DNA from 3 places in the Mesobacillus stamsii genome. Region 1 is predicted to be linked to each of the others. Evidence: riboswitches for the same ligand, from Rfam matches in the RefSeq annotation. Region 1 holds a riboswitch; each other region holds the start of a gene.
What was found. Region 1 has a riboswitch for S-adenosylmethionine ahead of metK (methionine adenosyltransferase). Riboswitches for the same ligand answer to the same signal wherever they lie in the genome.
Positions count from the first base shown of each region.

Region 2: another riboswitch for S-adenosylmethionine. It lies ahead of J2S25_RS06955 (methionine biosynthesis PLP-dependent protein); the one in region 1 lies ahead of metK (methionine adenosyltransferase).
Region 3: another riboswitch for S-adenosylmethionine. It lies ahead of J2S25_RS04030 (O-acetylhomoserine aminocarboxypropyltransferase/cysteine synthase family protein); the one in region 1 lies ahead of metK (methionine adenosyltransferase).

Region 1 is NZ_JAUSUN010000005.1:187,685-197,636, forward strand. Features, by position in the region: gene tbcS (tetraprenyl-beta-curcumene synthase) at 1-705, opposite strand, end outside; gene J2S25_RS06180 (alpha/beta hydrolase) at 730-1,533, opposite strand; gene J2S25_RS06185 (gamma carbonic anhydrase) at 1,673-2,191, shown strand; gene asnB (asparagine synthase (glutamine-hydrolyzing)) at 2,290-4,185, opposite strand; gene metK (methionine adenosyltransferase) at 4,420-5,622, opposite strand; SAM riboswitch class I at 5,865-6,006, opposite strand; gene pckA (phosphoenolpyruvate carboxykinase (ATP)) at 6,205-7,794, shown strand; gene J2S25_RS06205 (DUF2584 domain-containing protein) at 8,034-8,276, opposite strand; gene J2S25_RS06210 (alpha/beta hydrolase family protein) at 8,323-9,108, opposite strand; gene J2S25_RS06215 (ABC transporter substrate-binding protein) at 9,229-9,952, shown strand, end outside.
Region 2 is NZ_JAUSUN010000006.1:83,419-93,370, forward strand. Features, by position in the region: gene J2S25_RS06940 (DUF3900 domain-containing protein) at 219-1,280, opposite strand; gene J2S25_RS06945 (AAA family ATPase) at 1,340-4,477, opposite strand; gene J2S25_RS06950 (exonuclease SbcCD subunit D) at 4,474-5,619, opposite strand; SAM riboswitch class I at 5,826-5,935, shown strand; gene J2S25_RS06955 (methionine biosynthesis PLP-dependent protein) at 6,048-7,178, shown strand; gene J2S25_RS06960 (bifunctional homocysteine S-methyltransferase/methylenetetrahydrofolate reductase) at 7,175-9,037, shown strand; gene metH (methionine synthase) at 9,018-9,952, shown strand, end outside.
Region 3 is NZ_JAUSUN010000004.1:28,404-38,355, reverse strand. Features, by position in the region: gene J2S25_RS04045 (MetQ/NlpA family ABC transporter substrate-binding protein) at 1-744, opposite strand, end outside; gene J2S25_RS04040 (methionine ABC transporter permease) at 760-1,428, opposite strand; gene J2S25_RS04035 (methionine ABC transporter ATP-binding protein) at 1,421-2,446, opposite strand; SAM riboswitch class I at 2,605-2,719, opposite strand; gene J2S25_RS04030 (O-acetylhomoserine aminocarboxypropyltransferase/cysteine synthase family protein) at 2,833-4,149, opposite strand; SAM riboswitch class I at 4,230-4,333, opposite strand; gene J2S25_RS04025 (thioredoxin family protein) at 4,521-4,832, opposite strand; gene J2S25_RS04020 (toprim domain-containing protein) at 4,840-5,190, opposite strand; gene gcvH (glycine cleavage system protein GcvH) at 5,336-5,716, opposite strand; gene J2S25_RS04010 (arsenate reductase family protein) at 5,770-6,126, opposite strand; gene J2S25_RS04005 (acyl-CoA dehydrogenase FadE) at 6,322-8,106, opposite strand; gene J2S25_RS04000 (acetyl-CoA C-acetyltransferase) at 8,164-9,339, opposite strand; gene J2S25_RS03995 (3-hydroxyacyl-CoA dehydrogenase/enoyl-CoA hydratase family protein) at 9,382-9,952, opposite strand, start outside.

The sequences.
Region 1 (9,952 bases):
ACCGTTGCGGATACTATCCGCATATTCCGGTTTGAAATCATCGCGAAGGGCGTAGGATACGAGACAAAAGATGCCGAGCGTCGATCCAGTACAGGCTGAGAATTCGTACCATTCCATGTCGGGATTTTTTTCACGATGGCCATCGAACCATGTTTGCAGCCTGGGTACACGATCCTTTACCTCCACATGCTTATGAACCTGCAAATCACAATAATATTCGCATAGTTCACCCATATGCTTTTTTACATCCTGATAATGTTCAACCCTAGCAAGGACTTCTCGGCAAGCGGTCACAAGTTCCCTCAAATACCCGCCATCATTCTGGTCTTCTCGTTCGCGGTAATAGTCTTTCAATTGGTGGTCCAGGCTGACAGCATCCGCCATTGACTCATGCAGCGCCGCAAAATCCACCGGATCAAGCGAGGTGCTGCGATCACAAAGATTATCGAGATAATCACTAATTGTCTGGTATGCCACAATGAACCGGATGGCCTCTTTATGATTCTTTTTCGCGGCCAGACTTAAAATCGAACCGCCTTCACAATGGAAAGTCTTGTTTTCAATGCTGGCAAGCGCCTGTTTCCTTAGTTCTGGATTCGGAATTTCCTCCGCCTTGCTTTTCCAATAGGCCAGCTCCCGGTGAACTTGTGGCAGGACTTTTCTGTACACACGATACATCAAACTGATGGGCCTTGATGGAATCATCTCGCTGCTCTCCTCCTCCGCTTACTAATAAACATATCCAATCGCCTTAAGCTGGCTGATGACAAAATCATGCGCATACTCAAAAACCTCTTCGCGTTCTGGTTCATTGAAAACTTCATGGTAGCATTTCGGCCATTCTTTATATCTTTTTTCGGAGAGCGGTGCATTATTGAACCATTCTTTAACAGCACGCTTATCGACAATCTTGTCGTCTCCAGCCTGCAAAAGCAGCGTCGGTACGTCGTGGACTTTATTCATATGCTCAAACGCGAGTTCCATTGCTGCTGCCAGCTCACGGTACCAGCGCACCGATACTTTGGTAATGTATAAGGAATCATTTGCATCAACTGCCCTGACGTCTTCGTTTCTAGTTGCCAGCTCAACAGACAAACCAGAAGAAATTCGAAATGTTGGAACGATTACATTCAAGCCATGCGAGAGCATATCCAGCATTCGTGATGGATATTTCACTAAACCAAGGCATGGGGAGGACAAGATCAATCCGGCAATTTCGATATGTTCTTCTTGGAGCAAGCGGATGGCAATGAGTCCGCCCATGCTATGGCCAAACAGAAACACTGGGAGGTCAAAGTCATATGCTGCATTTATCCACTCTTTCACTTCTAAAATATATTCATCAAAGGAATCAATATGGCCACGGTTCGCTCTTGTCGTCATCCCATGTCCAGGCAAATCCCCCATTATGACATGAAATCCCGCTGAGCGCCACGCTTCAATCAGCCATCCATAACGGCGATGATGCTCCATCGCACCATGTATCATGACTATTACAGCCTTAGCATTCCCATCAGCTTCCCATTTCCACATGACCATTCCCCCTTAAATCCTTTTTCTTTCTTTAAAAGAACTATAATATATAATTAATGAATAAGAAAAGCGCAAACGCCTGGGTCAGCCCAGATACCAAATGAAAGCGAAAGCATGTTAAAGTATAGGAGTGTGCATAATGATTTATTCTTACAAAGGCAAAACACCGAAAATAGCAGATTCTGCTTTTATCGCGGATTATGTAACCATCTCCGGAGATGTTGAAATCGGAGAGCAGTCGAGTGTCTGGTTCAATACCTCGATACGTGGCGATGTTGCCCCAACGATTATTGGCAATAAAGTGAACATTCAAGATAACTCGGTGCTGCATCAAAGTCCAAATAATCCTTTGATCCTCGAAGACGAGGTGACGGTCGGACATCAAGTCGTCCTACACAGCTGCATTGTTAGGAAAAAGGCTTTGATTGGGATGGGGTCGATCGTCCTTGATAAAGCTGAAATCGGCGAAGGAGCGTTCATCGGTGCCGGAAGCCTTGTTCCTCAAGGAAAAAAGATTCCGCCCAATACACTTGCTTTTGGACGCCCCGCAAAAGTAATTCGAGAATTGAATGAATCTGACATTCGAGATATGGAACGTATTTCCAGAGAATACGCTGAAAAAGGACAATATTATAAAGATTTACAGAACGATACGTAAACTTCATCTAGAGCCATGACCTTCTCTCAAAAAAGAAAAGCACCCTAAAAGCCTGGGTGCAAATGGGAGGATACGCTGGTCGCCAACCTCCCTAATTTTTAAGACTGGAAAACTTTTTGTGCCATATACTCCTTCTCAAAGGAGTATTTTTTTTCAATATACACATCATGCCACATCATAAACATCAATACAGTCCAGATTTTACGGCTGTAATCCGCTTTGTTCTGACAGTGCTCATCCAGTAGCCTCAACACGTAAGCCTTATTAATCAGATGTTCTGTGTTGCTTTCCATAATGATTTTCTTGGCCCATTCGTTCATTTCATTCCTAAGCCAATGTCTAATTGGCACCGGGAAACCAAGTTTCTTGCGGGTAAGCACATGGTCAGGGACCACCCCTTCCGCCGCTTTTCGCAAAATATACTTCGTTGTATGGTTAGCAGTCTTCAGGCTTGTCGGAATTTTAGAAGCTGTTTCAAAAACAACCTTATCAAGGAATGGTACGCGAAGCTCCAAAGAATGTGCCATTGTCATTCTATCAGCTTTTAATAAAATATCGCCGCGCATCCATGTGTGGATATCAATGTACTGCATAGTATCAACCGGATCGTATCCTCGGCTTTCGCGGTATAGAGGCTTCGTTATATCCCTAAAATCGTACTTGCCGTTATATACGCGGAGCAGTTCGCTCTTTTCTTTTTCAGTGAACATTTTTGCATTTCCGATATAGCGCTCTTCCATTGGAGTGACGCCGCGCTCGATGAAACTTTTCCCTTTCAAGCCTTCAGGCATCATTTTGGAGATGCCTTTTAGCAACGCCTTCCCCACTCCAGGAATCTTATTAAAAACCTCAAGGTCTTGCGGTTCGCGGTAAATATTATATCCGCCGAATAATTCATCGGCACCTTCACCGGAAAGGACAACCGTTACATGCTTCCTAGCTTCACGCGCTACGAAATACAATGGGATAGCGGCCGGGTCAGCAAGCGGATCATCCATATGCCACATAATTTTAGGGAGTTCATCCATGTATTCCTGTGGACTGATTACATAGCTGATATTTTCCACACCGAGTCGATCAGCCGTTTCTTTGGCGACATCAATCTCGCTGAAGCCATCCTGTTCAAATCCGACCGAGAATGTCTTGATTCCAGGATGGTATTGCTTTGCGATCGACGCGATGATCGACGAATCAATCCCGCCAGAAAGGAATGAACCAACTGGCACATCACTGCGCATATGAATTTTCACCGATTCGAACAGGACATCCCTGATCTCCTTCGTAAATTCATCCTCTGATTTATGGATAGGCGAGAAGCTCGCTTTCCAGTAACGCTTTATTTCCATCGGCGAACCAATTTTTTTTGTAAAATAATGCCCTGGTTCCAGCTTGTAAATGCCCTCAGACATGGTGTCCGGTTCGGGAACAAACTGGTATGTTAAAAAATGCTGCAGAGCCTTATAATCAATTACATCATTCTGCAAGCCAAGCAAAATGCTCTTCTTTTCAGAACCGAAGAATGTACGATTTTCATCTTCAAAATAAAAGAATGGTTTAATGCCGAAATGGTCCCGTGCCCCGTAAAGAACCATTTCTTGCTTATCCCAAATGACAAATGCGAACATTCCGCGCAGCTTGTCGACAGCCTGCTCCTTGACCTGGCTGTATAGAGCAATGATCACTTCTGTATCAGAGTGGGTTTCGAACGTCAGTCCTTCTTCGATCAACTCTTCACGAAGCTCTAGGTAGTTGTATATTTCTCCGTTGAAAATGATCCAATAACGTTCATTTTCATACGTCAATGGCTGATGGCCAGCCTCCAGGTCGATGATGCTCAAACGACGGAAGCCGAGCTGGATATGCTCATCGTAGAAATATCCATCATCATCTGGACCACGGTGGGTGATGATGTCATTCATATTCTTGAACAGCTGCTTATCTTCGCTGCTGTATTCCTGCGCTTTCTCATGTACACATCCGATAAAGCCACACATTATGTACTTCACCTTCTCCATTTCAGTAAAAAAATTTATTAATGTTTTTTGCTTTCAATCCAAACATACCATCTTATCCTATCATTAAACACAAAATTTTTGCAGTAAAATCCATGGGGAATTTAAGGGAATACTTTATTTTTCACCTTTTGCTCCATTCGCAAACCATCTAATCACTGATTTGACGTTTGATATGAAAAAGGAGTTACATAATTTCTATGTAACTCCTTTTTCTTATTTGCCGAGAGCTTGAGTACGGAGCGTTTCAGCTTTGTCTGTACGCTCCCATGGAAGGTCAACGTCCGAACGGCCAAAGTGTCCGTAAGCAGCTGTCTGTTTGTAAATTGGCTTGCGCAAGTCCAGCATTTTGATAATACCAGCAGGTCGAAGGTCGAAGTTGCTTTCCACAACGTCGATCAGTACGTCCTCACTCACTTTTCCTGTTCCAAACGTATCAATGGAGATGGATACCGGACGGGCAACGCCGATTGCGTATGCAAGCTGAACTTCGACTTTTTCGGCAAGACCAGCAGCAACGAGGTTCTTGGCAACATAACGCGCCGCGTATGCAGCTGAACGGTCCACTTTTGTAGGATCCTTCCCAGAGAATGCGCCTCCTCCGTGACGCGCATATCCACCGTAAGTATCTACGATGATCTTGCGGCCAGTAAGACCTGCATCACCTTGTGGTCCGCCGATTACGAAACGGCCAGTTGGGTTGATGAAGTATTTTGTGTTTTCATCAATCAATTCTGCCGGTACGACAGGCTTGATGACATGTTCCTTAAGGTTGCGCTGGATTTGCTCAAGCGAAACTTCAGGATGGTGCTGTGTTGAGATAACGATTGTATCGATACGGACTGGCTTGTCATTCTCGTCGTATTCAACTGTTACCTGAGTTTTTCCGTCTGGACGCAGGTAAGGAAGGATTTCTTCCTTGCGAACTTCCGTCAGACGTCGGGAAATTTTATGTGCCAAGGAAATTGGAAGTGGCATAAGCTCTTTCGTTTCGTTGCACGCAAAACCGAACATTAAACCTTGGTCTCCAGCACCAATTGCTTCGATTTCTGCGTCTGACATCTGACCTTCACGTGCTTCAAGCGCCTGGTCAACTCCCATCGCTATATCAGCTGACTGCTCGTCGATGGCAGTTAACACTGCGCAAGTTTCCGCGTCGAATCCGTACTTTGCGCGAGTATAGCCGATTTCCTTGATGGTTTCACGGACGATTTTTGGAATATCTACGTATGTAGAAGTGGTGATTTCGCCTGCAACTAGGACCAAGCCTGTCGTAACGGATGTTTCGGCTGCAACACGTGCGTTCGCATCTTTAGCCAGGATCGCATCCAAAATCGCATCAGAAATCTGGTCGCAAATTTTATCCGGATGGCCCTCTGTTACTGATTCAGAAGTAAACAAACGGCGTTTGTGTGACATCTGAGTTCCTCCCTCATGTATAAAAATAGACCCGAGGCTGTCCCAATACAAACCTCGTTTGATACGGTACTCATTCCCTACGTAGTATGAAATAAACGCTGAGTTTTTATTAGGAAAATTCATGGTGAACTTCTTTTTTAAAATTTAACCCAGCAGTAGTCCCATGCATTGGCCAGGAAAAAACAATATAAAAAACCTCTCCAAATATGAGGAAAGGTTTTTGCTAAATTCCGCGCCTTTCGCTCTTATCGTTCAAGGGCAAATCCCTTGCATCAGGTTAGCACCTTTGCCCGAAAAAGGGACAGCAAATTCAAAAGCTGTCATTCTCGTTTGCAGGTTGCTGGGTTTCATTGGGCCTGTCCCTCCACCAGCTCGGGATAAGAGAGTATCCGTTCAAGTCCAAATCATAACGAAGATATAATGGCCTGTCAATGGTTTTTTTTCAAAATACATTCTCAATTTCCTAACGTATGGACAAATGGAATTTTTCCGTATATTAGTATAGATTAATTCGTTAAATGTGCTATACTAATATCAAGAAATTACATAATCTGAATCTTTTAAAAAGGAAGGTATTCTCCGATGAACGTTGTAGGGATATCAAATGAACTTTCAGGATTAATTAATGGAAGCAATATACGGGTACAGCTTTCTGTCCCCCAGCTAGTTGAAAAGGTGCTAAACCGAAAAGAAGGAATCTTGACGTCAACAGGTGCGATAAGAGCGACGACTGGTAAATATACTGGCCGTTCCCCTAAAGATAAATTTATTGTCGAAGAAGAATCCGTAAAAGATAAAATCGACTGGGGGCCAGTCAACCAGCCGATCTCCAAGGAATCTTTTACGAAGCTATATAATAAGGTATTGAAGTACCTCCAAGATAAAGACGAAGTTTTCGTTTTCAACGGATTTGCTGGGGCAGATAAGAAGTACCGCCTACCCATTCAAGTCATCAATGAATATGCATGGCATAATCTTTTTGCCCATCAATTATTCATTCGGCCAACAGAAGCAGATCTTGCTGAGCATGAATCCGAGTTTACAATCCTTTCAGCCCCTACCTTCAAAGCCGACCCTGAAATAGATGGGACAAACTCTGAAACCTTCATCATCATTTCCTTCGAGCAGCGCGTCGTCTTGATCGGCGGGACTGAGTACGCCGGTGAAATGAAGAAATCGATCTTCTCGATAATGAATTATTTGCTTCCGGAAAACGGGATTTTGTCGATGCACTGCTCGGCGAATGTTGGACGCGAAGGCGATGTCGCCTTGTTCTTTGGACTATCCGGTACAGGCAAAACAACTTTATCTGCTGACAATAACCGCCGGTTGATTGGGGATGATGAACACGGCTGGTCTGCTAATGGTGTGTTCAACATCGAAGGCGGCTGCTATGCCAAATGCATCAATTTGTCCAAGGAAAGAGAACCGCAAATCTTTGAGGCAATCCGATTTGGCTCGGTTCTCGAGAACGTCGTAGTCGATGATGATACACGTGTGGCCAATTATGATGACGGCAGCCTGACCGAAAACACTCGGGCAGCCTATCCAATTCAAGCGATTGAAAATATCGTGGATCCAAGCATCGCTGGCCATCCAAACGCCATTGTATTCCTGACAGCCGACGCTTTCGGGGTACTGCCTCCAATTGCCAGGTTAACAAAGGAACAAGCAATGTATCACTTCCTGAGCGGATACACGTCCAAGCTCGCTGGTACAGAACGCGGCATTACATCACCGCAGGCAACATTCTCCACATGCTTTGGTTCTCCCTTCCTGCCGCTTGCAGCAACAAAGTACGCCGAAATGCTTGGTGAAAAAATTGCCGAGCACAACGCAAAGGTATTCCTCGTGAATACGGGATGGACTGGCGGAGAATATGGCATCGGAAGCCGCATGAAGTTGGCGTACACTAGAGCGATGGTCCAGGCTGCACTAGAAGGCGAACTGACGAACGTCGAAACCGCAAAAGACGAAATCTTTGGCCTTGAGATCCCACTGCATGTACCAGGTGTACCTGACGATGTCCTCCAGCCAGTTAAAGCGTGGACTGACAAGGAAGCCTACTATACAAAAGCAAACGAGCTCGCAGCCCAGTTCCGCGACAACTTTAAAAAGTTCACAAACATACCATCTGAAATCGAAGAAAAAGGCGGACCAACCGTTAAATAAGAATTTAAGTGAGGCCATCTCTGGTGAAGAGATGGCCTTTAGTTTTGATGGCTCGTTATTCATCAATGTTTGGTGACCTGAATTCCCGGTTTCTCTGGAAAAAAAGGGCACCAATCAGGCCCATCGGTGACCTGAATGCCCGATTTCTCTGAAAACAGGGCACCAATCTAGCCTATTGGTGACCAAAAATCCGGTTTCCTCGCAAAAAAAATAAAAACAGGGCACAAAATGTGCCCTGTTCAGTTCGTTGACTTCAAAGAAACTAATTGATACGTTAAGATTGTTTCATTTTCTGTCCACTCGAGTTTTGAGATGACGCCTGTTCCGGCCAGATCCCCTTCAATCGTCTTTCTTACTTCCAGTGGAATGTCGATTGGATAAAGCCTATAACCTTTCTTTTTCAAAGAGAAGAAATTGTCTTTGAGCCTTTTTTCGCGGCCTTTTGTTACGATCATTGTATTTAATTCTAATGGCATTCCCATTATTTTTCCGCTCCTCTTCACAAATAGCTTCCCCTATATTTTATCATTATTGAGGCTGTGATTTCATCCAATTCATTAAATCACTGACGACTTTCCGATTCACTACTGGAGGAAAATAGTGTGTATATTCATCAAAATACCAGCTTTCTACAGGTTTCTTTAAGTCTTTTAACCGTTTCTCGATCCGATAAGAATGTTCTACTGACACATTTCGGTCATTGCGACCATGGATCAGCAGCACGGGTGCTTTTAGGTTCTCGAGTTCATATAATGGCGTTCTGAATTTATAGCGGTTCGGTACTTTTTTCGGTGATCCGCCGATTACTCTTTTCATCATTCTGCGCAGATCTTTTCTTTCTACATAGGTTAAAAATAAATCGGTCACGCCTCCCCATGTAACAACGGAAGCTGTCTCCGGAAATTGAATGCCGGTCAGCAAGGCCATCAATCCGCCTCTAGAAAATCCAAAAACGTGAACTCTTTCCACTCCTGGAAGAGACTGGAGCAGCCTAAAGCCGGCAAACGCATCGTCACGGTCCTTCCCGCCAAAGTCTTCATTCCCTTCCCCACCTTGGTTTCCTCGATAAAAAGGAGCAAAAACCGTAAAGCCTTCGGAAGCAAATTGGGCGATACGAGCTGGCCTCACCTTTCCCACATTTTTGATGCCGCCACGAAGATAAAGAAAGCCTTCTGTCCCGCTTCCGTCAGTTGGTCTTGCCAACAGCCCCTTAACGCGCAACCCGCCTGCAAAATATCTCACCATGTCAAGTTTGACTTTTGGATTTGGAGAAGGATAGGGATCTGCTGAAATGATTAGACCGTCATTGGCCACCGTTATCACTCCTCTAATAGGAATTTTTTCTATTTTGCTACTAGGCATTCACACATTTTTTTCTCGCCTCATACATTATCGTAAGCCCAATTTAAGACAGATTTTTTAGGAGGCATCAATATGAAAAAATGGTTCAAAGCCGGTCTTGCTATTATTTTGGTTGCTTTTCTCATTATTCCTCTTTCAGCCTGCAGCCAAAACAATAAAGTACAGACCGTGAAAGTAGCAGAGGTAACCCGTTCGATCTTCTATGCCCCTCAATATGTTGCCCTTGCCAAAGGATTTTTTGAGGAAGAAGGGCTAAATATCGAACTCACTACAGCCTGGGGCGGCGACAAGACAATGACAGCCGTGCTGTCGAATGCGGCGGATATCGCCCTCGTTGGCTCGGAAACTTCTATTTACGTGTATGCCCAAGATTCCAACGACCCAGTCATCAATTTCGCCCAGCTGACCCAGACGGATGGCACCTTCCTTGTTTCCAGACAGAAAATCGACCATTTTTCATGGGACCAGTTGAAAGGGTCTACCTACCTCGGACAGCGTACAGGCGGAATGCCACAAATGGTCGGTGAATTCGTGCTCAAGAAACACAATATTGATCCAAAGCAAGATTTAAAGATGATCCAAAATATTGATTACGCCAATATTCCAAATGCCTTTGCTTCTGGAACAGGTGACTTTGTACAGCTATTCGAGCCTCAGGCAAGCTTGTTTGAAAAAGAAGGAAAGGGCCATATCGTCGCTTCATTTGGAACGGAATCCGGTCATGTACCTTATACCACATTCATGGCAAAACAAAGCTTCATGAAGGAGAATGCGGAGACGATAGAAAAGTTTACCC
Region 2 (9,952 bases), on a different contig from region 1:
AAAACTAATTGTATCAGCAATTTTTTTAAAACTTCTTATTTTCATTGATTTTTAATGAACGGGAGTGTTTGGAATCCCAGTAAGATGTGTATGGATGTGTCCACAACGAAAAACGAGACTGGATCTATTCATTTCTAATTAATCAGCAAGCCTATATGTTGACAATATAAAGAAGAGCATCGAAACATCGATGCCTGATGGATTTTATCTATTTGTGGCTAGCCTTTTTGCCTGATTCTTTCCACTACAGTGCCGATTTCGTCAGGTTTCGCAAATTCGACTGGAGAAAAGCCTTTTTCAAAGGTTACTGCGTCTGCTTCAATTATTAAGACATATTTTCCATTTAGTTTTGCCAGGTGGATGCTGTCACCGTAGTCGGCAAGCAATCCTTTGACCGAAACGTGATCAAGCTTCATCTTTAATTCGAGCTCAGGTGTATGCTCGATTAGCTGCGCGGCAGCCTCGATGACTTGTTCCGGTTCAAATCGTTCTTGCAGTTCCCTTTTTTCGCTGGCAGCCCAGATTTCCATGGCGTTTTCGAGCTGTTCGCGCTCTTCACTTTCCGGCTCGAAGGTTTCCTCCATGTGCCCGCGGACCATTTCGATGACTTGAGTTTTGACGATTTCGGGCATGGACTGTCCATATTCTACATATTTCAGGAAATCCTCAAAATAACGGGAATGAGAAGACTGGTTGATTTTCAATTCATTATCCTGGATCATGCCTTCTTCTGGCATAAAAGGATACTGGATGGACTTCATATTCTTCGTTGTAATGGCCATTTCCACCTGACGGATCAAGGTAGTTTCATCAGAAATGGAAGCAACTTTCGGCTCGAAATCACATTTCAGAATGAACACAAAAGCATCATCAAAATATTTACGAAGTTTTGCCTTGGCGACAATGAAAGCTCCTCCGCGGACAGCACTCGTATCCACATAGGCAATGGCGAATTTCTCACTCTCCTGCTGGAAATCCTCCTTTGATTCTGAAAAGCGCGCCCGGTGAAAAAGATTATAGTTTGGGTTTGAGGTCAGGTCATGCCCTTCCTCAACAATGAAGGAACCAATCTTAGTCGGAACTTCATCTGTTTTTGGATGGCGTTCAACCTTTCGTTTGACGATTTTTGCGAATTCACCATCCAGGAAATCTTTTAAAGGACTATTTTCATATTCTTCCTCGTTCAGAGTCTGGAAATGTTTATATCTTTTATCTGCCTGATCGCCTTTTCCTTCTACCTGAACAACGTAGAAGGAAAGGTATTCCACTTCAAATTCCATGATCGATCTCCCTGGTGACTATATTTTGGCTCTATCTAAAAATCTCTTCCTTGTCTCGATTAATTCATGAACACAAATTGAGTTTTGCTGCCTGTTTGTGTGGAGATAACCTCCAGCCTTGCATCAATTCGTTCTTTTAGTTCTGGAACGTGAGAAATGATGCCAACAAGTCGTCCGCTGCTCTGAATATCAATCAGGGCTTCAATTGCCTGATCGAGCGATTCTGGATCAAGCGTTCCGAAACCTTCATCAATAAACATGGTCTCCAGTGATACTCCGCCAGCGTAATTCTGAACCACATCCGCAAGACCAAGAGCCAATGAAAGTGCTGCCTTGAAACCTTCGCCGCCAGATAGGGTTTTGACATGCCGTTCCTGTCCTGTATAAGCATCAAGCACCAAAAGTTCCAGGCCACTTTGAACATTGCCTTTTGATCGGTCCGTTTTTCTTAATAATCTGTATCGGCCACTTGTCATCTTTTGCAGCCTGACATTTGCCTCCCGCAGAATATCATCGAGGAACGCAGCAAGGACGAAGCGTTCAAATGTCACTCTGTATGTGTTCTGGCCTTTGGAAATTTCATATAGATGGCCGACCAGTTTGTATTTTTCCTCCAGCTGCTTCATTTGTTCGTTTAATGAGACAATCTGTTTAAAAATAGACTGATTATCACGTTTTTTGAGATTCAAATCCTGATAGGTCTCATCCGCTTCTTTTATCTTTTGATTCAGTTCTGAGAAACTAGCTTGAAGTGTTTCCAGATCAGGTTTTTTAACATCCTTCAGCATTTCCGAGAGTTCTGTAAACCGGTCCCGGACCGAGCGAACTTCTTCCCGATAATCTCTTACTTCCATTTCAAGTCGCAGGATTGCCTGCTCGGGGGTCTTAGACTGGTGATATGCCTGATAATTTTCGAATCCCTGAGCGACCATGTTATTTTTAAACACTTCCCGTTCTGCGGCTAACCTTGCTTCAATTTCCTTCAAACGCCTTTCTGCTTCTTCAAGACGGGCTTTCTCCGTTCCTAGCAATTCCTTGGCGTCCTGGAAATTCTTTCGCGCCAGCTCCATTTCCTGTTCCAGCTCTTTTCGATGCTGTTCTGCGGTTTGCAACTTTGCTTCGAATGCTTGCAGTGACCGAAGTTGTTCCGGAATTTTCTCTGTCATTCTCGCTAGCGTAGTCTTGTTTTCGGTATACTGGATAATCAGTTTTTGGTATTCGTCTTCGAGCTCTTTCAATTGCAGCTGCAATTTTTCCTTGCCTTCATCATATCGTTTTATTTCTGCCCTTATTTTTTCAAGCGATTTTTGTTTTATTGCGAGTTGATTCTGCTCTTTTTTCAGCTTTTCAATATCACCCTCTGTCATGAGGATGACATCCGCAATCTGTTCCATTTTAAAGTCAGGACGGAAACCGAGGATTTCAGCCATTAATTCCTCGCCATTTGTGTTTAATGATCGCAAAGTTGTTTCAGCTTCAATAACCGTTTTCTCAACAGCACTCTTTTCTTTCTCAAGGACGGAAACTTGCTTCCTGGCTGCTTTTAAATCCTCTTCTGTCGGGATAAAGCCTTCATCTGCCCGTATTGGAGCTGGATGATGTTCGGAGCCGCAGACGGGACAGGCACTTCCTTCTTGCAATTTTCCGGCTAAAACGGCAGCCTGGGAGTGCAGCCACCTTTGTTCTAGCTCTTCTGCTGCAGCTTTCCCATCATGATGATGAGAAACAACTTGGTTCAGCAGCCCTTTCGTTGTTTCAAATTTTGCTTTGGCCAAATGCGTTTTTTGTAGGTGATTTTTAAATTTAGTTAGCTTGTCCAATTCGCGCAGGAGCTTTTCTAATTGCCGGTCATTCTCAAGATAAGTGAGTTGAGCTTTTTCCGCCTCTTCCTTCTCAATTTGCAGAACCTTAAGACGATCTTCTGCTGTTTTCAGGGCGTGTTCACCATTTTCACGGTCTTGATTTTTGGAATCAAGGGATCCTTTCATTTTCTTTACCTTGGAATCAATACTGGCAAATGCTAGGACTTCTCCTCTTATATTCTCAAGCAAGTTCACTTGTTCTGCTGCGGCTTTCCTTTCAGGTTCCCGGTCCATTTGTCTTTGGTGCTCCCGTTCCGCTTCTTCCCGTTTCCTAGATAACTGTCCAATTCGCTGGGAAATCTGGGACACCTGGTTCGTCATGGAATCAAAATCTGCTTTCAAGTTATGGCACAGCTGTTCCTGGGCATTGAGCAGGGCAGCTTTTTTAGCAAATACCGTCTGCGTTTCTTTTTCGGCAAACAAAGCTTGCTGGGATTCTAGCTTTTCCTTTGCAGCTTTCAATGTCTCAAGCGATTGGATCTGTTTCAAAGTGGCTTCGGCCTCGAACAAGCGCTGCTGCATTTGATCACGGTCTAGTTGCAGGTTTTCACGGGCTTTCGCAAGTTCCTGAAGCTTGCTCTCCATTGCGTCGATTTCGTTTTTTAAAAGCGGAAGAATAAGCGTGTCATTCACGCTGCCTGCAGCGATCAGTTCTTTGAGCTCATCGTTTTCAACCGCTTTAATGCTTCGCAGCTGAGCACTCCTTTTTTCGACCTGGTCCTCGACCATCTTTTTCAAAAGTGTTGCTTCTTCTTTTAATTTTTCTTCCACTTTTTTATAAATTTCCGTATGGAATAATCTTTGCAGGATGATTTCCTTTTCTTTGCTGTCAGATGTCAGCAGCTTCCGAAATTCACCTTGCGGAATCATCAAAATTTGTCGGAATTGATTGCTGTCAATGATCATAATTTCCTTTATTTTTTCATCTGCTTCACGAACATTGGAAGCCAGCAGCTGGATGTCACCATTTTCGTCAATCAGGTAAAGCTCTGCCTTGGCTCCGACGGTGGTTGTTCCTTCGCCTGATTTCTTTTTCCGCTCCTGTTGCGGAGACCTGGTGATTCGGTACGTCTTTTGACGCAAGGAAAAATCGAGGGAAATTTCAGTCAGGGTATCCTCTTCTGCAAACTGGCTACGCAGGTCAGTGCCATTCCTGTCCTCTCCGCTTGCCTTTCCATAAATCGCATAACTGATTCCATCGAATATCGTTGTCTTTCCTGCACCCGTTTTACCGGAAATAACAAACATTGTCCTGTTTTCCAGCTCTTTAAAATCAATCGTTTCTGTACCTGCATATGGCCCGAAAGCCTGCATCGTCAGTTTAAGAGGTTTCATTTTTGCCCCTCCTCTTTTAAAACTTGGCCAATCACGTCCGTCATAATGCCCTGTTTCTCCTCAGTGAATTCGCTCGTCGTCATTTCCTTGTAAAACTGTGCAAAAAGCTCCAGTTCAGACTTTTTTTCTTTTCTGATGGAGCTGAAGTGCTGCCTTTGCTTTTGGTCGATAGATTCGATTTTCCGTTCAAGATGCAAGACATTTGGAAAAACTTGACGCAGCTTGCCCATCGGGTCAATGATCGCACCATCATCCAACAACGTTACTTTTAAATAATCCGTGGTGTTTTCTTTTTCATAAAAAGAAGGATCCAAAAGCTGTTCAAGTTGCCCTTCCAGTTCACGCATATCCTGTTTCGGTTTCAGGCTCCTATAGCTGATTTCGAAGCTTCCATTCTCATTCATTTTAACAATGGAGACTGACTTGCGCTGTTTTGCCTCTGAAAATGAATATTTTAAAAGAGAGCCAGAATATTTGACCTTGTCATGTTTGATCGCATCAGGACTGTGAAGATGCCCTAGTGCCGTATACGAAAATGGATCAAATAAATCCTGTGTCACACAGCCAGAACCGCCCACCGAAAGCGCCCGCTCAGAATCACAGGAATCCCCTCCAAGAACGAAGGCATGTCCGACAAACACATTCGGTTCGTTCGGATTCAGGTTTTCTTCCATTTTGCCAATGACAGCTTTCATTGCATCCTGATGGGAATGAATCGAAGCATCGCCGAGCAAATGCCGGATTACGCCAGGTTCAGCATACGGAACCAGATGGAAATTGACCCCTTTGATATGTACAGGTTTAAACTCATTCGTCCATTTGCCGGTTAAGTAAAAATGATTATGACGGTACCAAGAGCTCCCGAACGACAGCCGTTCGGCACTATCGTGGTTCCCGGCTATCGCTATAACGGGGGTGTTCAGCTCGACATTGATTCTGAACAGAATTTCATCGAGCAGCTCCACCGCATCAGTCGGCGGTACAGATCTGTCATATAGATCTCCAGCAATCACAACTGCGTCCGGCTGTTCCTCAGCAACAAGATCAACAAATTGATTCAATACCTCCCGCTGGTCTTCTGTCATATAGATGCCGTGGACAAGCTTCCCAAGATGCCAATCACCTGTATGGATAAATTTCATAGTCTTCCCCTCCCAAACTAAAACTCTTTTAATGCCTCTCGTATTCTTGCGTAAGTTGAATGCTATTATTATATCAAACACATAAATTTAATGCGCACTCAAATGAAGGAAACAAATACAAACTAGTTCACCACTTTAATTTAATGATTGACAATTTTCTATATCAGCTGTAATATTTAGAGAAATTTAATAATTCCATTTATGGAATCTTATCGAGAGAAGCTGAGGGTCCTGGCCCTATGAAGCTTCAGCAACCTTCAACTTTGTTGAAAAGGTGCTAATTCCAGCAAGTTTTCAAAAACTTGGCAGATAAGAAGTTGGCTGATCATTTTAAAGTCTTCTTCTTGAGAAGGCTTTTTTGTTTTTTACAAGTCAGCATTTTAAAACAAATATAGTCTCTGGCCGATCAATCATGAGGAGTGAGTACATTGGTGAAAATCGATACAAAGTTAGCACAGCTAGGCAATAGGAGTGAATCTGCGACCGGTGCGGTGAATCCTCCCATTTATTTGACAACAGCGTATCGTCATGAAGGGATTGGACAGTCCAGTGGTTATGATTATGTTCGTACTGGCAATCCTACTCGCGAAATTTTGGAAAAGGCAATTGCCGACCTCGAAGAAGGAGACCGTGGATTTGCCTGCAGCTCAGGAATGGCGGCAATTTGGACCGTTCTCTCGCTTTTTAAGTCTGGGGATGAATGGATTGTCTCAAAAGATTTGTATGGGGGTACATACAGACTTCTTGAGCAAGGATTTAAAAAGTGGGGATTACATAGTACCTATGCAGATATGTCAAATTTACTAGAAATCAAGGCAGCCATCAATCCCAATACAAAGGCACTGTTTGTGGAAACACCGACAAACCCGTTAATGGAACAGGCAGATATCGAGTCCATTGCTCAGATCGCCAATGAGTACGGGATCTTGTTGATCGTTGATAATACTTTCTACACTCCCCTTCTCCAAAAACCTTTGACTCTTGGCGCTGATATTGTGATCCACAGTGCGACGAAATACCTCGGGGGACATAATGATGTGCTGGCAGGATTGATTGTTGCAAGAGGGAAAGAAATTTGCGAGTCCCTTTTCCTCCATCATAATGGGGGCGGGGCGGTTTTAAGTCCTTTCGATTCCTGGCTTCTCCTTCGTGGCATGAAGACATTGTCACTAAGGATGGAGCGACATGAGCAGAATGCCAAGAAGCTGGTTGACTTCTTGAAAAAACATGAGTCTGTAAAGGATGTTTTTTATCCCGGAAGAGGCGGAATGATTTCGTTCCGTGTCCAGTCTCCCGCCATCGTCGATCCATTTTTGAAAAGCTTGTCTATAATCACTTTTGCTGAGAGTCTTGGAGGTGTTGAAAGTTTTATTACCTACCCTGCTACTCAGACACACGCTGATATTCCACCTGAAATTCGCGAACAAACCGGCGTCTGTGAGCGGTTGTTGCGATTCTCTGTCGGTATTGAAGATTACCGAGATTTGCTAGATGATTTGCAAGCGGCTTTTAAAAAAGCGGTGGAGAAGGCTGATTTACAGAAGGAGGGATTAGAATGAGTTTCCTGAAACGAATGGAAAATGAAATTTTAATAGCGGATGGTGCAATCGGTACCCTGCTCCATTCCTATGGAGCAGGAACCTGTTTTGAAGAGTTGAATCTCTCCCAGCCTGAAGCGATCATAAAGATCCATAAAGCATATATGGATGCTGGAGCTGATCTAATTCAGACGAATTCATATGCTGCCAATTATATAAAACTAGAAAGATATGGACTTGAGGATCAAGTGAAGGAAATCAATAGCGCAGCTGTCCGGCTTGCCCGTCAGGCAGCAGGCAGCGAGGCTTATGTTTTAGGAACGATGGGCGGCAATCGCGGCATCAGGCCATCAGCCATCCCGATTGAAGAGATCAAGCGTAGCTTCAGGGAACAGCTCTATTGCCTGCTTCTTGAAGGAGTGGACGGAGTGCTGCTCGAAACCTTTTATGATATGGAGGAAATCGAGACTGTATTGGCAATTGCCAGAAAGGAAACAGATTTGCCGATCATTGCTCATGTAACGCTCCAGGAAATCGGCATTATGCAGGACCAGACTCCTCTTCAGGAAGTTTTTAACAGGCTGGAAAATCTGGGTGCTGATATCGTCGGACTTAATTGCAGACTAGGGCCTCATCATATGATTTCGAGCCTCGAACAGATCAAGCTTCCGACAAGAGCATTCTTATCGGTGTATCCAAATGCTGGTTTGCCAGCGTACACAGATGGAAAATTCCATTATGAGGGCGACCCGGAATATTTCAGAAAGTCGGCCCGCAGCTTTCGTGAACAAGGAATCAGGCTGATCGGTGGGTGTTGCGGTACTACACCAGAACATATTAAAGCATTAGCTGATGAACTAAAGGGGTCGCAGCCAGTTAGCAATAAGCTAGTCGCGGCAAAAAAAGTCAAGGTTGTGGCGGCACCAGCAGATGTCAAACGGCCAGATGCTCCTCTGCATGAATTAGTAAAAGAACGACCTTCGGTGATTGTCGAGCTAGACTCTCCGCGGAAACTCGATACTAAACGCTTTTTTGAAGGAGCGAAGGCGTTAAAAGAAATAGGAATCGATGCTTTGACACTTGCGGATAATTCACTTGCTTCACCCAGAATTTCCAATTCAGCCGTTGGCCATCTGGTTAAAGACAAAATTGGAATGCGTCCGCTCGTACACCTGACTTGCCGGGACCGTAACATAATCGGGCTGCAGTCGCATTTAATGGGTCTGCACACACTTGGCCTTCATGATGTCTTGGCAGTTACCGGAGACCCTGCCCGAGTCGGGGATTTTCCTGGAGCGTCGTCTGTTTTTGACGTATCTTCCTTTGAATTAATTGAGATGATCAAACAATTGAATTCAGGACTCTCCTATTCTGGCAAAGACCTTGGGCAAAAAGGAGCATTTTCGATCGGAGCAGCCTTTAATCCAAATGTCCGCTCCATAGATAAAGCAGTCCTGAGGATGGAAAAGAAAATCAGGGCTGGTGCAGATTATTTCATAACCCAACCGGTCTACTCTGAAAAAATGCTATTAGCAGTCCAGGAAGCTACAAAGCATCTGGATACACCTATCTATATTGGGTTGATGCCGCTTACGAGCAGCAGGAATGCAGAATTTCTCCATAATGAAGTTCCCGGAATTAAGATCTCACAGGAAATACTCGAAACGATGGCGAAATTCAATAACGAACCGCTTCAATCCAAGAAAGAAGGCATTGCCATCACGAAGGGTTTGATCGAAGCAGCAGCTGAATTATTTAATGGCATCTATTTGATCACCCCTTTTATGAATTATGAAATGAGTGTGGAATTAGCTCGTTATGCTAAAGAATACAGCAGCCATCTACAGAGGAGGAAACAAAATGTCAACCTTGTTAACTGAGCAGATGAAACAAAAAATCCTGATCATGGATGGCGCCATGGGAACAATGCTCCAACAGGCTAATCTTTCCGCGGATGATTTCGGCGGGGAAGAATATGAAGGCTGTAATGAGATCTTGAATCTTACTGCACCAGAATTGATTAAACAAATACATCGTGAATACTTAACTGCCGGCGCAGACATCATTGAAACCAATACATTCGGTGCTACCAGTTTAGTCCTTGACGAATATGGCTTAGGGCATAAAGCGTATGAAATTAACAAGAAAGCAGCTCTGATCGCCAGGGCCGCTGCGGATGAAGCGTCTACTCCTTCCCAACTTCGATTTGTTGCTGGTTCCATGGGCCCGACAACCAAAACATTGAGTGTTACCGGGGGATCCACTTTCGAGGAAATGTCGAAAACATATGAAGAACAGGCACTCGGATTGATCGATGGTAAGGTGGATTTGCTGCTGCTTGAGACGAGTCAGGATCTGCTTAATGTCAAAGCAGCCTATAGTGGAATCAAACGAGCTTTCGAAATAAGCGGCAAAGAACTTCCCATCATGATTTCAGCGACAATCGAACCAATGGGCACTACACTAGCCGGCCAATCAATTGAAGCATTCTATATTTCGGTTCAGCATATGAATCCAATCGCCATCGGGCTGAACTGTGCAACAGGGCCTGAATTCATGCAAGAGCATCTGCGCTCTCTGTCCTTCCTCTCCCAGTCCGCAGTCAGCTGCTATCCAAATGCAGGACTGCCCGATGAAGAAGGTCAATACCATGAAACACCTGATACCCTTGCGCAGAAGCTATCCGATTTTGCCACGCATGGCTGGCTGAATATTGTCGGAGGCTGCTGCGGCACCACTCCGGCTCATATAAAAGCGATTTCGGAAAAAATGAGAGCACAAGAGCCAAGGCAGAC
Region 3 (9,952 bases), on a different contig from region 1:
GATTGCTGGCTTGTCTGCATCGCCTTCACGGACGGCAACTACGTTCACATATGGAGAATCGCTTTCCTCAATCGCAATCGAATCCTTCAATGGGTTCAATCCAGCGTCAATCGCAAAGTTTGAGTTGATCAGAACAGCATCGCCTTCCCCATTGTTGAAAATTTGCGGAAGCAATGCTGGTTCATATTCAGTACCAAACTTCAATTCCTTAGGGTTGTCTTTAATGTCGTCAATGGTTGCTTTTACTTTTTCCACGCCATCATTAAGTGTAATCAGACCCTCTTTTTCCAGCATTGTCAAAATTCTGCCATGGTCGGCCACTGAACTGCTCATAATGATTAGCGCACCTTTTGGCAGTTCCTCAAGACTTTTGTAGTCCTTAGAATATACTCCGATGGGCTCGATGTGGATTCCCCCTGCAATTTCAAACTTATAGCCATTGTCAGCCATTTGTGACTCCAGGTACGGGATATGTTGGAAATAGTTGGCATCCAGTTCTCCTGAATCCAATGCCTGGTTTGGAACAACATAGTCATTGAATGTCTTAATTTCCATTTGATATCCTTGTTTTTCAAGAAGCGGTTTCGCTTTTTCCAAGATTTCTGCATGAGGTACGTTGGACGCCCCAACGACAATTTTCTTGCTGTCCTCCTTGCCGCTGTCTGTTTTTCCTGCAGATGAACCACATGCTGCAAGGCCTGTTGTCAAAATCAATACTAAAAATGCTACTAACCATTTTTTCATTTTCTTTCTCTCCTTTTATCTTTTATCTAATTTCCTTGTGATGGAATCACCGATAATCTGGATTAAAAATACGATGATTAAGATGATGATGGTTGCCATCAGTGTGACATCGCTGCGACCTCGCTGAAATCCTTCCAAATAGGCGAGATTTCCAAGACCGCCCGCACCGATGACTCCTGCCATCGCCGTGTAACTTACAAGCGCGATCGCTGTCACTGTAATGCCTGAAACCAAGGCCGGCATTGATTCTGGAAGAAGAACCTTCCAGATGATCGTTGTCGTTTTAGCTCCCATGGATCTTGCAGCTTCAATAACTCCCTTATCAATCTCACGCAAACCAATTTCAACCATCCTAGCATAAAATGGCGCGGATCCGATAATTAACGCTGGCAATGCAGCATTTTTGCCAATCATTGATCCGACGATGATTTTCGTAAAAGGAATGAGCAGGACGATCAAAATAATAAATGGAATCGATCGAAAAATATTCACCACAGCGCTCAGCACCACATGAATCAGTTTGTTTCCCCATATATTATCTGTAGCAGTTAAAAAGAGCAGCAGTCCGAGGATGGCTCCTATTAGGAAGGTAGCGACCACAGAAATGGCACTCATGTATAGTGTATCAACTGTCGCTCCCCACATGCGGTCCCAGTTAACATTTGGAAACAAAGTTTCAGCCATTTGAAATCACCTCCACTCCGACTTCATGCTGGCCGATAAATGTAATTGCATTGTCCAATTCTTCTTCTTCTCCATCAAGATGGATGAACAAAATTCCATATGACCCGTTTTGTGTCTGGGAAATTTTTCCTTGTACAATCGTAACCGTTATCTCGAATTTACGGATCAAATTGGTAATTAGCGGCTGCTCGACCCCTTCGCCTACGAATGTCAGCTGGATCACCCGTCCATGCGGATACCGGTCGAGTAAATGGTCTACCGTTTCCTTTGTTTCCTCTGGTTCCGTTACTTGTTGGACAAACCTTTTCGTAATTGGCTGCTGCGGATTCTTAAACACATCCAAGACATGTCCTGTCTCAACGATTCTGCCGCCCTCCATGACTGCTACTCGGTGACAAATTTTGCGGATGACATGCATTTCATGGGTGATCAGGACGATGGTAAGCCCCAGCCGCTTATTGATATCGACAAGAAGATCCAGAATTTGGTCGGTTGTCTGTGGGTCAAGTGCGGAAGTCGCTTCGTCCCCTAGAAGAACCTTTGGATTATTCGCCAACGCCCTGGCGATCCCGACCCTCTGCTTTTGCCCGCCACTTAACTGCGAAGGATAAGCATCTCCCCGGCCATCAAGACCGACAAGCGAGATCAATTCTTTTACCCTTTTGTCCCTTTCAGCTTTCGGCACTCCTGCAATTTCGAGAGGGAATGCAATATTATCTGCAACCGTCCTCGACCAAAGGAGATTGAAATGCTGGAATATCATGCTGATTTCCTGTCTTGCTTTTCTTAATTCTGCACCCTTAATCTTGGAAACTTCCCTGCCTGCAACAATGACAGATCCTGATGTTGGAATTTCAAGCCCATTTAACATACGAATTAGGGTACTTTTTCCTGCGCCGCTATATCCAATGACCCCGAAGATTTCGCCTTCTTTTACTTCAAGATTAACATCATCTACCGCCTTGACTTCGCCTTTTTTTGAAGGATAAATCTTTCTAGCTTTTTTTATCGTAATCAATTGACTCCCCCTCTTTCGCAACCGTTCTATCCACCTGAAAAATACCCTAGTATAATAGGAAGGTTATCAATCTATTTTCCCATTCAGCAACCAAAAAATTCATGTAAAAAGCCTTTCTGCAAATAAGCAGAAAGGCATAGTCGTAGGCGGTATCCTTTCTCTCATCTGCCAAAGCAATCAGCTTTGAGTGAATTGGCACCATTTCAGATAAGCAAGCTTACTGATGGTTGCCGGGCTTCAACGGGCACTTCCCTCCACCTCTCTTGATAAGAGTATGCTATTAAATTTTTACTAGCTATTTTAGTTACGAATGTGATTGTAGCACGGAACAAAAATGGGTGTCAATAAAATTATTTCAAAATTCTTTTTCTCATGGTCCTTTGATATTATACTCTTGCAGGTATCCCAAGTACTCCCGTTGCCTTTTCAATAGCCTGCTCGAGGTCAGCGATAATATCATCACTATTTTCAATGCCAACAGAAAGACGAATTAAATCTTCCGGAACACCCGCAGCTTTGAGTCCGTCTGAATCGAGCTGCTGATGGGTAGTGCTTGCAGGATGGATAACCAAGCTCTTCGCGTCGCCGACATTGGCAACATGGGACCATAATGTCAAGGCGTTGATCAGTTTCGCACCTGCTTCTCGGCCACCTTCTATTCCAAATATCACCACTGACCCAGCACCTTTTGGAAGGTATCGATCTGCCAGATGCTTATCAGGGTGAGAGTCATGGCCAGGGTAGGTGACCCAAGTAACGGCTGGATGTGACTCAAGATAGTCTACTATCTTCCGCGTATTCGCAACATGCTCTTTCATCCGGACATGCAATGTTTCGATTCCAAGATTCAATTGGAAGGCACTCTGCGGGCTGATGGCCGGACCAAGATCACGAAGCAGCTGGACCCTTGCTTTCACAATATATGCGGCGGCTCCTATGGCTTCACTATAAACAATATCATGGTAGCTAGAGTCGGGTTCATTGAAACCAGGAAACTTAGGGGATTTCCAATCGAATTTCCCACCGTCGACAATGATTCCGCCCATAACTGTACCATTGCCTAAAAGCCACTTGGTAGCTGAGTGAATGACAATGTCTGCTCCATATTCAATCGGCCGGCATAAATAGGGCGTCGCAAAAGTATTATCGATGATCAGCGGAACACCAGCTTCATGCGCAATCTCCGCGACAGCTTCTATATCCAATACCCTAAGACTTGGATTTCCAATTGTTTCTGCGTAGACCGCCTTTGTTTTTGGGGTAATGGCCTTCCTGAAATTTTCAGGATCATCGGAATCCACAAAGTGAACGGTAATTCCATATTTCGGCAATGTTACGGCAAATAGATTGTAAGTCCCTCCGTACAGGTTAGAAGCAGCGACAATTTCATCCCCTGCATGGGCGATATTTAAAATCGCCAACGTAATTGCAGACATACCACTTGACAAGGCAAGGGCTCCAACTCCCCCCTCCAACAAGGCGACCTTTTCCTCCAGTGCCGTGACGGTAGGGTTATGAATTCGCGAATAAATATAGCCTGGCTCCTTGAGTGCGAATAAATCAGCTGCATGATCTGTGTTTTCAAACTGGAATGCATTACTAGCATAAATCGGCACAGCTCTAGCTCCCGTTACCGGATCTGGAGACTGTCCTCCGTGTACACCAATCGTTTCGATTCTGTAATTTTTTTGCTCATTTGCCATCTTCATCTCTCCAATCATAAAATTTTCGGAAAGGTGATACAAAAAGCCCTCTTCTTAAGAAGAGGGCCATTTATCAACTCTCCTTATCTTTTCAGAGTATTTACTCTGCAGGAATTAGCACCGTGTTTTACCAACCGGTTGCCGGGCTTCTTCGGGCCAGTCCCTCCGCCTCTCTGGATAAGAATATTCAGTTTGTTTTCATTGCGTTAAAGTGATGATACCACGATCGAAAATGTAGGTCAATCTATTTTCATTTTTCAGAATGAATTTGCTAATTCGGCAAAATTCTTCATTTCCCGAGAAATATCTCCAAAGAACCACGGTCATTTGGCGGTTTTCATAATTGGAATGCCGGATTTTGTCCCTTGCCATCAGCCTTGCAATTCTGTTAATTTTTCAAATAAATAAGGAACGGATTGAAAGGCATAGATTTTCTCCTGTACCTCTCCGTTTTTTATTAAAATCAAACATGGTACACTTTCTATTTCAAATCGTTCAGCCATTTCAGGAAGGAAGTTCAAATCTGCTTTTCCGGATCGGAGTTCAGGTAGCAGCTGTTCGATCACCGTCAGCATTTTGCTTGCCAACTGACAAGTACCGCATATTGGGGTGTAAAAGTATAGGTACCCTGTGTGCTTTTCTGCAAGAAAAGTTTCGATTTCCGTTTTGTTCCAATCTTCCATTTTTGAGTCATCCTTTTTCTAAGTACTCTGCATGCACATCAATATTTGCTCCAATTAAAACAGTTGCAAGATGTTTTTCTGGTGCAGTCGCCACTTCCCGGTACATCCTGTCAATGTATAAATGGTTTGCCTCAGGAAACTCTCTTTTGAATTGCTTCCTTAGCTTTTCACCTGAAGCATCAGCATCTACAAGGATATAAACATCCTTATCAACCAGCGAATCTATCAGTTCATCAAGCTTTGAAACACCGATTGTGCCATTCGTGCAAATAATTTCCACTGGTTCTTTCAGTACGGTCTGTACTTTCTTTTTATCTGACGAACCTTCTACTATGATCACCTTAAGATTTTTGTCCATCGCCATAACCACCTATGCACCAGAAAATAATTACTTTACAACTATTGTTACTGTTTCCACTTGAGATTGCAAAGATTTGGTCTAAGCAGCAGATCCTTATTTTTTGAAAAAAAACGCCTTGAATGCTCAAGGCGTCGGCAATACATTATTCTTTGATCATTTCTTCGTATTGTTCTGGTGTCATCAGCTTGTCTACTTCATTGCTGTCTGTCAGTTCCACTGTAATCATCCATGCCTTTTCATATGGAGATTCGTTAACGAACTCAGGGCTGTCATTCAATTCTTCGTTGATTTCAATCACTTTGCCGCTTACCGGTGCATATAACTCTGATACGGTTTTCACTGATTCCACGCTTCCAAATGGCTGGTCAACAGTGATCTCGTCGCCGACTTCTGGAAGTTCGACGAAGACGATGTCCCCTAGCTCGGATTGAGCGAAATCGGTAATGCCCACGCGAGCCTTTTCTCCTTCAACTTTTACCCACTCGTGTTCTGCAGAATAACGTAAATCTTTTGGTGTACTCATTGACTATCCCTCCAATTGTATATCTCTATCGATTAATATCGATGGGACCAAAATTACAGCCACGCTTGTTCATACTCATCCTCTTTGAAACCAACGGTCACTTTTTCCCCATCTGTCATGAGCGGGCGTTTGATGAGCATACCGTCAGATGCCAGCAGCGCCAGCAGTTCGTTTTTGGATGCTGTCTTGAGTTTGTCTTTCATCCCGAGCTCGCGGTATTTTTGGCCGCTACTGTTAAAAAATTTCTTGATCTCGAGACCGCTTTTTGCAAGCATTTCTTCCAGCTGCGACTGAGGTGGCGGATTTTCAACTATATGTACTTCGTTATAGGCCACTTCATGCTGGTCCAGCCATTTCTTCGCATTCCTGCATGTACTACATTTAGGGTACCAATAAAATGTTTTTCCCAAGACTTCCCCACCCCTTGCTAGTATCCCATAAAGAAAACCCTATAAACGGATAGTAACATATAATCTAGGTGCAATACTATCTTTCAGCGCATGAATTTAACATCCTTTTCATAAATTCAACAAAGTTTGCAAAAATCCTGCTATTTGAACAAAACACTCCTCTCGAGATCGAGAGGAGTGTTGGAAGTACGAATGTTATACGACAAAGCGTTCGACAGTGATCAGCTTTTCTGCTGCTTCTCGCTTCTTTGCGATGACATTGATTGGAGTGTGTCTTGTGAACTTGCGCAATGCTGAAGTCAGCATACGAAGGGTGTCGCCTTCTTCTGTTGCGACAAGCGTTTCCTTTGCATCCTGCTCAATTTCATTAAATGCTTCCTGACAGAAAATTTGCGTATAAAGAAGCTTTTGTTTGCTCTTCTCCACTCCATCCTTAGCGATGGCCTTTTCTGTACGAAGCACTGCAGATTCCATCGAATAAGCATTCGAAATGATATCCGCAATATTGACGAGAATCTCCTGTTCTTTCTCCAACGCTTTGCCAAACTTTTGTGCAGCCAATCCAGTTGCCAACAAGCCAATTTTCTTCGCATTTTTCACCAGGTATTTCTCCTGTGCCAATGGCTCCTCTCCTGGCTCTTCAGGCATTAGCATCATCAGCTCATCCTGAAGCTGTTGGGCTTTTTGCAATAGTGGAAGCTCGCCCTTCATTGCCTTGCGCAGGAATGTTCCCGGTACCAGCAGGCGGTTGATTTCATTTGTACCTTCAAAAATGCGGTTAATCCTTGAATCACGATAAGCTCTTTCGATTTCATACTCTTGCATGAAGCCGTATCCACCGTGAATCTGAACGCCTTCATCTACAACATAGTCAAGCGTTTCTGTTGCGAAGACTTTGTTCATTGAGCATTCAATTGCGTACTCTGCGATGGAGTCAGCAACCGCTTTCCCATTGTTGATTTCTTCTTCAGACAACTGGTTCATTCTTTCTTCGAACAAGCCTACTGTACGATAGACAGAGCTTTCGGTTGCATAGATTTTCGAAGCCATTGTCGCAAGCTTTTCTTTTGTCAAATTGAATTGGGAGATCGGTGTCTTGAACTGCTGGCGCTGGTTTGCGTATTTTACCGTTAGCCCGAATGCATGCTTCGCACCGCCAGTTGCGCCGACTCCTAACTTATACCGTCCAATGTTTAGGATATTGAAGGCTATCAGGTGGCCTTTTCCTGGTTCTCCAAGGACATTTTCTACAGGTACTTGTGCATCCTCTAAAATCAAGGTGCGTGTAGAGGAACTTTTAATACCCATTTTCTTTTCTTCAGCACCTACTGACACTCCAGGGTATTCTCTTTCCACAATGAAGGCGGTGAATTGCTCGCCGTCGATTTTTGCATAGACAATGAAGACATCTGCAAAACCAGCATTTGTGATCCATTGCTTTTCGCCATTCAGCACATAATGAGTTCCTTCAGCATTTAGCTTTGCCGTAGTCTTTGCCCCTAAAGCGTCCGATCCTGATCCCGGCTCAGTAAGGGCGTATGCTGCCAACTTCTCACCGGTCGCAAGTTCTGGCAGGTATTTTTGCTTCTGCTCTTCCTTTCCGAAAAGCACGATTGGCAGTGAACCAATTCCAACATGTGCCCCATGAGAAATGGAGAATCCTCCTGCTACAGCCATTTTCTCAGCAATCAAAGCGGAGCTGATTTTATCAAGGCTCAGGCCGCCATACTCTTCAGGAACGTCTGCTCCTAAAAGGCCCAGTTCTCCCGCTTCTTTTAATAATTTTACCGTGCGGTCGAATTCGTGCTGCTCAATGTATTCCACTTGAGGCAATACTTCATTAGTGACGAAATCCTCCGTTGTTTTTGCAATCATTTTATGCTCATCTGTGAAATCCTCTGGAGTGAAAACATGATCATATGACACCTCTTCGATTAAGAAGCTTCCGCCTTTTACAAGGTTTTCTGTTTGATTGCTCATTGCTAATTCCTCCTATCTATTTTTTAGAGGGAATGGAACCCCTCCGGATTATTTCGTTTACAATAGCTCAAATACTCCAGCTGCCCCCATGCCGCCGCCGATACACATCGTCACGACGCCGAATTGCTCCTTTCTGCGTTTCATTTCATGGATTACGGTTAAAGTAAGCTTCGCACCTGTCGTTCCGAGCGGGTGGCCGAGAGCGATTGCTCCGCCGTTAACATTGACTTTCTCTTCATCGAGGCTTAGCTCACGGATAACCTGGATCGACTGGGAAGCGAATGCTTCGTTCAGTTCGAATACACCAATGTCAGAGACCTGCAGTCCAGCAAGCTTCAATGCTTTTGGAATGGCTACGATAGGGCCGATGCCCATGATTTCAGGTGGTACCCCGCCAAGCGCGAACGAACGGAATTTAGCGAGTGGCTTTAATCCAAGTGATTCCGCCTTTTCACGATCCATCACCATGACAGCCGCTGCTCCGTCACTAGTCTGTGAAGAGTTTCCTGCAGTTACTGTACCGTTAATATGAAAGGCCGGGCGCAATTTTGCGAGCGTTTCCATGTTCGTATCCGGACGCACGCCTTCATCCTGTTTGAATTGAAAGGTTTTTTCGACAAGCTTATTGTCTTTCCCAACTGTACGATGGGTTACCTCAACCGGAACGATTTCTTCTTCGAATTTTCCTTCTTGAATAGCCTTTGCCGCGCGCTGATGGCTTCGTACCGCAAAAGCATCCTGCTCTTCACGAGAAATTCCGTACTTCTTGGCTACTTCCTCGGCAGTATGGCCCATTCCCATATAGTACTGTGGGGCTGTTTCAGCCAATTTCGAATTCGGGCGAACGACATGGCCCATCATCGGTACCATGCTCATTGATTCCGCACCGCCGGCAATGATCGTGTCTGCATGGCCAAGCATGATGCGCTCGGATGCATTTGCAATTGCCTGAAGTCCAGAAGAACAATAACGGTTGATGGTAATCGCCGGGACCTCATAGGACAGACCAGCAAGTGCACCAATATTTCGTGCCATATTCAAACCCTGCTCTGCTTCTGGCATTGCACAGCCGATGATTAAATCATCAATATTTCCTTCATAATTGCCCGCTCTTTTTAGGGTTTCTCTTACTACAAGAGCTCCTAGATCATCGGGCCGGACATTAGCAAGCGTTCCCTTTTTTGCTTTTCCAACCGGTGTTCGGGCTCCGGCTACAATTACCGCTTCTCTCATCTCATTCCCTCTCTTTCCTCGGATGGTAAAACTGACCATCTATTAATTGCGCAATGGTTTTCCTTTTACGAGCATATGCTGCATGCGCTGCTGTGATTTTGGTTCAGCTACAAGGCTCAGAAACGCTTCTCTTTCCAGATCAAGCAAATATTGCTCATCTACCTCTGTTCCATATGGCACTTTGCCACCGGAAATAACATAAGCAAGTTTCTTGGCGATTTTCAGGTCATACTCAGAAATATAACCTGACAGGTGCATCGTTTGAGCACCTAGCAATAAGGTTGCATACCCCGGCTCGCCTGTTACTGGCACTTTCTTTCTAACCGGTGCTCGATACCCTCTTTCGTATAAATTCAAGGCAGCTTGTTTTGCATCATATAGCAGATGATCCCTGTTGACACTGATGCCATCCGCTTCATTCAGGAAGTTATTTTCACGAGCTTCCTCTCCTGAAGTAGACACTTTCGCCAGCGCAATTGTTTCGAATACTTTATTGGCTACCTTCTGCAGGTCAAAATCAACACCATTTGGCAGGCCTTGAAGGTGCTTGATGTATAATTCCTTATTTCCGCCTCCGCCTGGGATGAGACCTACGCCAGCTTCAACAAGTCCC